3 regions of the Pseudomonas edaphica genome follow, and region 3 is predicted to be linked to each of the others. Evidence: predicted binding sites of a transcription regulator. Region 3 holds the regulator's gene; each other region holds the start of a gene.
The links. Region 3 encodes sigma-54, which starts transcription at its own class of promoters, with help from an activator protein. Its sites were predicted from a motif close to ANTGGCATNNANNTTGCTNT; they were not measured.
Positions count from the first base shown of each region.

Region 1: a site for sigma-54 is predicted at 1,485-1,504, ahead of ACQY47_RS23615 (flagellar hook-length control protein FliK). Genes of this name have one in related genera too.
Region 2: a site for sigma-54 is predicted at 1,288-1,307, ahead of glnK (P-II family nitrogen regulator). Genes of this name have one in related genera too.

Region 1 is NZ_OZ255725.1:5,169,246-5,172,519, reverse strand. Features, by position in the region: gene ACQY47_RS23615 (flagellar hook-length control protein FliK) at 94-1,434, opposite strand; gene ACQY47_RS23610 (Hpt domain-containing protein) at 1,653-1,997, opposite strand; gene ACQY47_RS23605 (ATP-binding SpoIIE family protein phosphatase) at 2,028-3,274, opposite strand, start outside.
Region 2 is NZ_OZ255725.1:3,456,402-3,459,675, forward strand. Features, by position in the region: gene ACQY47_RS15525 (YifB family Mg chelatase-like AAA ATPase) at 1-633, opposite strand, end outside; gene ACQY47_RS15530 (accessory factor UbiK family protein) at 831-1,094, opposite strand; gene glnK (P-II family nitrogen regulator) at 1,516-1,854, shown strand; gene ACQY47_RS15540 (ammonium transporter) at 1,890-3,230, shown strand.
Region 3 is NZ_OZ255725.1:2,229,129-2,232,402, forward strand. Features, by position in the region: gene lptB (LPS export ABC transporter ATP-binding protein) at 1-272, shown strand, start outside; gene ACQY47_RS10110 (RNA polymerase factor sigma-54) at 457-1,950, shown strand; gene hpf (ribosome hibernation-promoting factor, HPF/YfiA family) at 2,026-2,331, shown strand; gene ptsN (PTS IIA-like nitrogen regulatory protein PtsN) at 2,344-2,808, shown strand; gene rapZ (RNase adapter RapZ) at 2,811-3,274, shown strand, end outside.

The sequences.
Region 1 (3,274 bases), 2.9 Mb from region 3:
TGCGATAGCGGTGGGTCAGTTAATACTTCTGTAACTGATGCACCGCTATCGCAGGCAAGCCAGCTCCCACATTGACCGCGTTTTCGGCTTAAGTCAGGCGTAGTAATCGACGGCGCTGGAGCCAACTATCGTCTGGCTCACCGGCGCGACCGCCGCCGCCACTTCAGCAGCGTCACCCGCTTCCCCACCATCACCGCGCCCGCCACTGCCGCTTATGCCGCGCGCCTGGTTCTGCTGCTGTTGCTCCTGGCCCTGACCCTGCCAGCCACGGGACTGGTCGGACACATTGACATCCACCTGCCCCATGCCCTGCTGGGCAAACATCTCGCGCAAACGGCCGGACTGGCTTTCCAGTGCTTCACGTACCACGGCGTGGCCGCTCATGAAGTTGACCTGGGCTTGCTGGTCGGCGGTCATATTGACCTTGATATCCAGGCGCCCCAGTTCAGCCGGCTGCAACTGAATCTCCGCCGACTTGAGGTTGGCGCTGGACAGGTACATCACGCGGTTGACCACCTCTTCGGTCCAGCCGCTCTGGTGCATGGCCAATGGCGCATTGGCCACGGGCGGCGAGGCGTTCGCGGTTTTCGGCGTGGCAGCCTGGGTCAGCGCGGCCAGGCGGTTGGCGAAATCATCCACCCGCGTGTCGCTGCCGGCGTCTTTCAAATCCTTGAGGCCACCTTCGATCAGCCCACTGAAGGCCTTGTCGCCGCCCTGGTCAGTGCTGTCTTTGGTGGCTTGCTGGTCGACCATGTTGGCAAGACCTGCGGCAAAGTTCTGCGCGGCGGTTGGCTGGTCCTGAGTGGTGGTCGGCGCGGCTTTCTGTGGCGTCTGGCTGCTGGCCGACACATGGCCGCCCTGCTCCATGGCCAAGCGCACGGCCGGCATCGAATCCAGCGGATCGGCTTCAGGGTCGAAAGCCGGTTGCTTGGCGTCATCGGTGGCTGCAAGCGGCGCCGCGACCACCGGCTGGGCCGTGTCGTCATGGGTGGCTACCGGCGCGGGCGCTGGCACCGGAACAGGCACCGGCGCAACAACGGCGACCAATGCCGGGTCGACCACCGGATCAGCCGGGGGCTGCTGCGCCACGGCCGGGTCGGCGGGCTTGTCGTCATCACTGCTGGCGCTGTTGTCAGCCTTGGCCGGCTTGGCAGGCAAGGGATTGCCGCTATCGGCAACCGCTGGCGTGCTGGCGGCAGGCTTGTCGTTGTTGGCGACCGGCTTGGTGTTGGTATCCGAAGGCTTGTCACGCGAGATTTTGACCGGAGTGTCATCGGTCTTCAGCGTGGGCTTGGGGCTTTGGTTGGCAAACACTTGAGCGAAACCAGGGCCCTTGTCCCGTGGGTCCGCGGCCGCTACAGGCGGTGTGGCGGCCGGCGCTTGAGGCTTGGCCGCAGCGGCAGCCTGAAGGAGCGAATTGGGGGCGACTGGCATAGTTAAAGGTCTCCACTGCATTGGGGGTCGGGGATGCAGTATTGGGAGGTAGAGCAAGAGTTGGGCCAGGTTTGGTTTTTTGACGGTAGATCCATTGTGCTCTGTGGGAGCTGGCTTGCCTGCGATGCAGACACCTCGGTGTATCAGGCAAAACCAGTCGATGCCATCGCAGGCAAGCCAGCTCCCACATTTGGCCGAGACCGGCTTGGCGACTCAATTCAAAGCTGAAAGCGCTGCCTTTCCGACTCATACAGCGGCCGCACCAACGCAAACTCATGATCAATCTGATCAACCAGCGCACCCAAGTCCGCCGACAACTCGACGGACTCCACCTCCAGCCGCTGACACAACTGCGCCAACCGCACCGCCCCAAGGTTGCCACTGCTGCCCTTGAAGCTATGGGCAATCCGGCCCAACGCCTTGGCGTCACCACGCGACTTGCGCAACGCATCGATACGCTTTTGCGAATCGTCCAGAAAAGTCTCCAGCAACTTCGGATATTCGCTTTCCATCACTTCCTGCAGGCCCGTCAGCACATCAGGGTCCAGATGAATCTCAAGCACTTGTTCGCTCCTTGATCAAGAATCGGCGGATTATGCCAGAGCCCCCCAGCAAAACTCCACGCACACACTGCGCCCGCCATCGGTCCAGCGTACATCGCTGCTCAGTTGCCGTACCAGGCTCAGCCCCCGGCCAGACAAACGGTCGATATCCAGCGGCCGCGCCAGCACCTGTTCCACGTCAAACCCTGGGCCACTGTCTTCGATGCGCAGCGTCATTTTGCCGCCCGTGGCAGTCGGCACCACCTGCACATGTACCCGCACATAACCGCTGTTCAACTGCGTCAGGCGCTCATTGCGCTGCCGGTAATACTCGGCAAATCCTTGGGCATCGCGCTTGAGTCGCGAATCCAGGCCCAGCACGCCATGCTCCAGCGCATTGGAATACAACTCGGCCATCACGCTGTACAACGCCCCGCTTTGCCCACGCAGGCCATGAATCTCCAGCAGCAATTGCAACAGGTACGGCAACGGGTTGTAGCTTTTGAGCGTTCGCGCACGAAACTCGAAGCTCACCGACCAATCCAACGGGCACGACTGGCCACTGTCGGCATACAGCGGCTCAGCCGCCCGCGACGGCTGGCCAGGCTGCAAGGTGATCTCCACCATGCTGACATCATCGCGCGCCTCACCCCGGAACGCCGCCAGGGCCTGCTCAATCTCCTCAAACAAGCGGTCAGGCTTGCGATTACTGGCAAATACCTGCTGCAAACGCGCCGCGCCAAATAACTGTTCACTGGCGTTGGCGGTATCCAGCACCCCATCGGACAACAAGAACACCCGGTCGCCCAAGGCCATGGGCCAGACTTCGGTGCTGTCATCAAACGCCTGTGCCGAAAGCACACCCAGCGGCAGGTGCCGGGATAACAAAGGCGTACGCTTGCCGGTGGCGATCTCATGCACATAGCCGTCGGGCATGCCGCCGTTCCATACCTCCACCACGCGCCGCTGGGTACTCAGGCACACCAGCGTGGCGCAGCAGAACATGTCCACCGGCAAGATGCGCTTGAGCTTGGCATTCATCTCGCGCAGGGTCTGCGCCAGGCCGTAGCCCTTGGCGGTCATGCCGTAGAAGACTTCCGCCAGCGGCATGGCGCCCACTGCGGCCGGCAGGCCATGGCCGGTGAAGTCACCGAGCAGCACATGCATGTCGCCGGACGGCGTATACGCCGCCAACAACAGGTCGCCGTTGAACAGCGCATAGGGCGATTGCAGGTAACGAATGTTCGGCGCCGCATTGATGCAACCCGAATGCGCCACTTTGTCGAACACCGCCTTGG
Region 2 (3,274 bases), 1.2 Mb from region 3:
CGCGCCCGCCGCCGCAATCAGCAGTGCGCGCTTGGCGGCAAGCTGGCCTTGCACCTCACTCAGGTCCGGGTAGGGCTTGTTCAGGTACAGCAAACCGTCGGACTTATACGGCTCAATCGGCACAACCCCATTCAGGTGCGCCACCACTTGCAGCAGGTGGTCCACTGCAATCACCTTCAACCCCGACGCCAGGCACGCCTCCTCGGCATTTGCCCGCGGCACTATCACGGTGCGCCCGGCCTTGCGTGCGGCCAGCGCGGCCGGCAGCACACCTTTGACCGCCCGCACCTCACCGGACAGGGCCAATTCCCCCAGGCATTCCACGTCATCGAGCATCAATGCCGGCACCTGCACGCTGGCGGCCAGGATGCCCAAGGCAATCGCCAGATCAAAACGCCCACCATCCTTGGGCAGGTCGGCGGGCGCGAGGTTGAGGGTGATACGACGGGCCGGGTATTGCAGGGCGGAGTTGAGGATGGCGCTGCGCACGCGGTCCTTGCTTTCCTTGACGGCGGTTTCCGGCAGGCCCACCAAGGTAAGCGATGGAAGACCATTGGCCATATGCACTTCGACGGTAACGGCGGGGGCTTCTACGCCAATTTGGGCACGGCTGTGGACGATGGCGAGGGACATGCTCGTTCCTTGAGTGGGAGGCCGCTTCCTGCGGGTTTTTCAAGGGTAGACGAGGTGAGATGCTTTCGAGGGCGGGAGGTTTTACTGAACGTATCCAAAGAGCGACGCAGAACACCGTGGGAGCTGGCTTGCCTGCGATAGCGCCAGTGAATTCAACACCGCTATCGCAGGCAAGCCAGCTCCCACAGGGGCCGGGTTTATTCAGCAGCGGGTGGTGTCAACCGCGCTTCCAGCTCCGCTACCTTCGCTTCCAGACTCTCCAACCGCGCACGCGTGCGGGCCAGTACGACCATCTGGCTGTCAAATTCTTCCCGGCTGACCAGGTCAAGCTTGCTGAAGCCGCTTTGCAGCAGCGCCTTGAACTGGCTTTCGATTTCGTTGCGGGGCAGCGGGGTTTCGCCGCTGAACAGGCGAGAGGCGTGGCCGCTCAGGGCGTCGAGGAGGTCTTTGGGCGCGAGCATGGGAAATATTCCGGAAAACTGTTGGCCGGCAGTGTATCACGCAGCGTCTATAGTCCTTTCACGGCCGCGAGCGCACGCTTTTCGCGCAGAGGGCTGGGCGGCTACGCACTGTTTTTGTGCGCATTGCAGCCGCCAATACGCCCCGCAGGTGGGCATAAGTGGGCAAAGGACTGATTTCAGTGGTTTTTACGGAGCTGGCAAGGTTTCTGCTTAGACGATCATGACCCATGCACTGATGCAGTCGCTGTGACGAATGCAGTGCGCCGACGGATCAGGGGTACAGGTTTCGTCACCAGTGGTTCGCTGGCGTCGCAACGGCAAATGCCGAGGCGACGACGCGTTACAAAGCCAGGCACTGCGCTTAGACTTGAGACGGGTTTGTTTTCCTGGGGCAAGTCCACCAATTCGGGAGAGAGTTTTCATGAAGCTAGTCACTGCCATCATCAAGCCGTTCAAGTTGGACGATGTACGCGAGTCACTGTCCGAGATCGGCGTGCAGGGCATTACCGTTACTGAGGTCAAAGGCTTCGGTCGGCAGAAGGGTCACACCGAGCTGTATCGCGGCGCGGAATACGTGGTCGATTTCCTGCCAAAGGTGAAGATTGATGTCGCCATTGACGACAAGGATCTTGACCGGGTTATCGAGGCGATAACCAAGGCGGCCAACACCGGCAAGATCGGTGACGGCAAGATCTTCGTGGTCAATCTGGAACAGGCTATTCGCATCCGTACCGGCGAAACCGATACCGACGCAATCTAAGCCGCCAAACCCCCAACGCCCCAGGAGAAAACAATATGACTCTGCGTAAATTCGCAGGGCTAGGAGCCCTGTTGTCCCTCGTAATGCCGGCCCTGGCATTGGCGGCGGACCCAGCCCCTGCTCCAGTCCTCAATTCCGGCGACACGGCGTGGATGCTCACATCCACCGCGCTGGTACTGTTCATGACCATTCCGGGCCTGGCGCTGTTCTACGGCGGCATGGTGCGCTCCAAAAACATTCTTTCCGTGATGATGCAGTGCTTCGCCATCACCGGCCTGATCACCATCTTGTGGTTCGTTTACGGCTACAGCATGGCGTTTGATACCACCGGTATGGAAGCAGGCGTCGTCAACCTCAACTCGTTCGTGGGCGGCCTGTCCAAACTGTTCCTGTCGGGTGTAACCCCGGCGAGCATCACCGGCCCTGCGGCGCTGTTCCCTGAGGCGGTGTTTGTCACCTTCCAGATGACCTTTGCCATCATTACCCCTGCGCTGATCGTCGGTGCATTCGCCGAGCGTATGAAGTTCTCCGCGATGCTGATCTTCATGGGCGTCTGGTTCACCCTGGTCTATGCGCCGATTGCCCACATGGTGTGGGGCGGTCCGGGCTCGTTGCTGGGCGACTGGGGCGTGCTGGATTTCGCCGGCGGCACCGTGGTGCACATCAACGCCGGTGTGGCCGGCCTGGTGGCGTGTCTGGTACTCGGCAAGCGTAAAGGCTTCCCGACCACGCCGATGGCACCGCATAACCTGGGTTACACCCTGGTCGGTGCAGCCATGCTGTGGGTTGGCTGGTTCGGCTTCAACGCAGGTTCTGCTGCGGCGGCCAACGGTACTGCCGGTATGGCGATGCTGGTCACTCAGATCGCTACCGCTGCTGCCGCACTGGGCTGGATGTTCGCCGAGTGGGTCACCCACGGTAAGCCAAGCGCACTGGGCATTGCCTCGGGCGTAGTAGCCGGTCTGGTTGCAATCACTCCGGCTGCCGGCACTGTTGGCCCGATGGGCGCTCTGGTCATCGGCCTGGCAGCGGGCGTGGTGTGCTTCTTCTGCGCCACCACCCTGAAACGCAAACTGGGCTACGACGACTCCCTGGACGCCTTCGGCGTGCACGGTATCGGCGGTATCCTCGGCGCGATCCTCACCGGCGTGTTCGCAGCGCCTTCGCTGGGCGGCTTCAACGCGGCCACCACTGATATCGCGGCGCAAGTCTGGATCCAGTGCAAAGGCGTGGGCTTCACCGTGATCTACACGGCCATCGTGACTTTCATCATCCTCAAGGTGCTGGACATGGTGATGGGCCTGCGGGTGACCGACGAAGAAGAGGCGGTGGGCCTCGATCTGGCGCAACACAACGAGCGCGGCTACAACTTGTAAGTACGCGAAAAAAAGATGCCCGGCTTGCCGGGCATTTTTTTGTC
Region 3 (3,274 bases):
TGGCTACCGCGCCGAAGTTCATCCTGCTGGACGAACCTTTCGCCGGTGTTGACCCGATCTCGGTTGGCGATATCAAGCAGATCATCCATCACCTCAAGGCCAAGGGTATCGGTGTACTGATCACCGACCACAACGTGCGTGAGACCCTCGATATCTGCGAAACCGCCTATATCGTTAACGATGGGCAACTGATTGCAGAAGGTGACTCCGCCACTATCCTGGCCAATGAACTGGTGAAGGAAGTGTACCTGGGTCACGAGTTCCGCCTGTAAACACGGTGGTATCAGGCCATTGCTCGGGGCGCGTGCAAGTCAATAAAAACCTCAGTTTTTTTATTGTTACCGCGCTCTAGGCAAAGCCCCTGATATCAGGCATATAATTTGCTTATGTTTGGCGCTCACGCGCCCTGTCGTGGATGGCGCATTGCGCCGGCGAATAAGGTGTTAAGCCCCTGCCATGAAACCATCGCTAGTCCTGAGAATGGGCCAGCAGCTGACGATGACACCGCAGCTGCAACAGGCCATCCGCCTGCTCCAATTGTCGACCCTGGACCTGCAACAGGAAATCCAGGAGGCCCTGGAGTCCAATCCGATGCTCGAACGCCAGGAAGAAGGCGACGACTTCGACAATGCAGACCCGCTGGCCGACAACATCGAGCAAAAACCCAACCCCGACGTGCAGGAACCGTCCTATCAGGAAACCGCCCCTACGGTGGACAACCTTGAGGAAGGTGAATGGAACGAACGCATTCCCAACGAGCTTCCCGTGGACACCGCCTGGGAAGACGTCTACCAGACCAGCGCCAGCAGCCTGCCCAGCAATGACGACGACGAGTGGGACTTCACCACTCGCACGTCCGCCGGTGAGAGCCTGCAGAGCCACTTGCTGTGGCAACTGAACCTGGCGCCGATGTCCGATACCGATCGCCTGATCGCCGTAACCCTGATCGACTGTATCAACAATCAGGGCTACCTGGACGAGACGCTCGACGAGATTCTTGAAGCCTTCGACCCGGAACTGGACATCGAACTGGACGAAATCGAAGCCGTCCTGCATCGCATCCAACAGTTCGAGCCTGCCGGCATTGGCGCTCGCACCTTAAGCGAATGCCTGTTGCTGCAACTGCGCCAACTGCCGGCCAAGACCCCGTGGCTCGCCGAAGCCCAGCGCCTGGTCACCGACTACATCGACCTGCTGGGCAGCCGCGACTACAGCCAGTTGATGCGCCGCATGAAGCTCAAGGAAGACGACCTGCGCCAGGTCATCGAGCTGATACAGAGCCTCAACCCGCGCCCCGGCTCGCAGATCGAGTCCAGCGAAGCCGAATATGTCGTGCCCGACGTGATCGTGCGCAAAGACAACGAACGCTGGCTGGTGGAGTTGAACCAGGAATCGGTGCCTCGCCTGCGGGTCAACCCACAATACGCAGGCTTTGTGCGCCGCGCCGACACCAGTGCCGACAACACCTTCATGCGCAACCAGTTGCAGGAAGCGCGCTGGTTCATCAAGAGCCTGCAAAGCCGTAACGAAACCCTGATGAAAGTGGCCACCCAGATCGTCGAGCACCAGCGCGGCTTCCTGGAATATGGCGACGAGGCGATGAAGCCACTGGTTCTGCATGACATTGCCGAAGCGGTAGGTATGCATGAATCGACGATTTCACGGGTAACCACGCAGAAATTCATGCATACCCCACGGGGTATTTATGAGCTGAAATACTTTTTCTCCAGCCACGTCAGCACCTCCGAAGGCGGTGAATGCTCGTCCACGGCGATCCGCGCGATCATCAAAAAACTGGTTGCGGCGGAAAATCAGAAAAAGCCATTGAGTGACAGTAAGATCGCTGGTTTACTGGAGGCACAAGGCATTCAGGTCGCCCGTCGAACCGTCGCCAAGTACCGCGAGTCCCTCGGGATCGCGCCTTCCAGCGAGCGTAAGCGTTTGATGTGACGGGCGGGCCATAGCGTTCCAGTGGTGGGTATTCCTACCCACCGCTTTATGCACTGGCAACGAAGGAGAAGCTGTATGCAAGTCAACATCAGTGGACACCATGTAGAAGTCACCCCTCCATTGCGCGAATACGTCGAGCAGAAGCTGAAACGGCTTGAGGGTCATTTCGACAAAATCACCAATGTGCAAGTCATCATGAAGGTCGACAAGCTTCAGCAGAAAATTGAGGCGACTCTCCAGATACCCGGTGGCGAAGTAGTCGCCAATGCCGAGCATGAAGACATGTATGCATCAATTGATGCCTTGACTGACAAGCTTGACCGCCAACTTAAAAAGCATAAGGAAAAGCAGCAGAGCCTTCTTCAAGGCACAGGCCGCTAACACTCCCCACCCATGATCCGACTTGAAACTATCCTGACCCCCGGCCGTTCCCTTGTGAACGTGCCGGGCGGCAGCAAAAAGAAAGCCCTCGAACAAATTGCCAACCTGATCGCGCGCGAAGTGCCGGATCTGGAGATGCAGGATGTATTCGACGCGCTGATCGCCCGTGAAAAACTCGGTTCAACCGGTTTTGGCAACGGCATCGCCATTCCTCATTGCCGCCTCAAAGGCTGCGAGACCCCCGTCAGCGCCCTGCTCCACCTCGAAGCCCCCATCGATTTCGACGCCATCGACGGCGCCCCGGTTGACCTGCTGTTCGTTCTGCTGGTCCCGCAAGCCGCCACCGATGCGCACCTGGAACTGCTTCGGCAGATAGCCAGCATGCTCGACCGCAAAGAAGTACGCGACAGACTGCGCAGTGCCAGCAGCAACGAGGCGCTTTATCAGGTTGTACTCGATGAGCAAAGCGGGCAGTAACCATGCGTTTGATCATCGTCAGCGGCCGCTCCGGCTCGGGTAAAAGCACCGCCCTCAACGTCCTTGAGGACAACGGTTTCTACTGCATCGACAACCTGCCGGCGGGCTTGCTGCCGGAGTTGGCCGAACGCGCCCTGATCCACACTGAACTGCCGCAGCCACTGGTGGCCGTCTCGATTGACGCCCGCAACCTGCCCAGCCACCTCGAGCGCTTCCCGCAACTGCTCGAGGAAGTACGCGCCAAGCATATTCATTGCGATGTGCTGTACCTGGATGCCGACGAGGAGACGCTGCTCAAGCGTTTCTCCGAAACCCGTCGACGTCACCCCCTCAGCAGTCCGCATCGCTCCCTGGCCGAAGCCATAGAGGATGAGACCACGCTGCTGGGGCCGATCATTGACCTCGCGGATCTCAAGATCAACACCACGGACCTCAACCTGTATCAGTTGCGCGATGCCATCAAGCT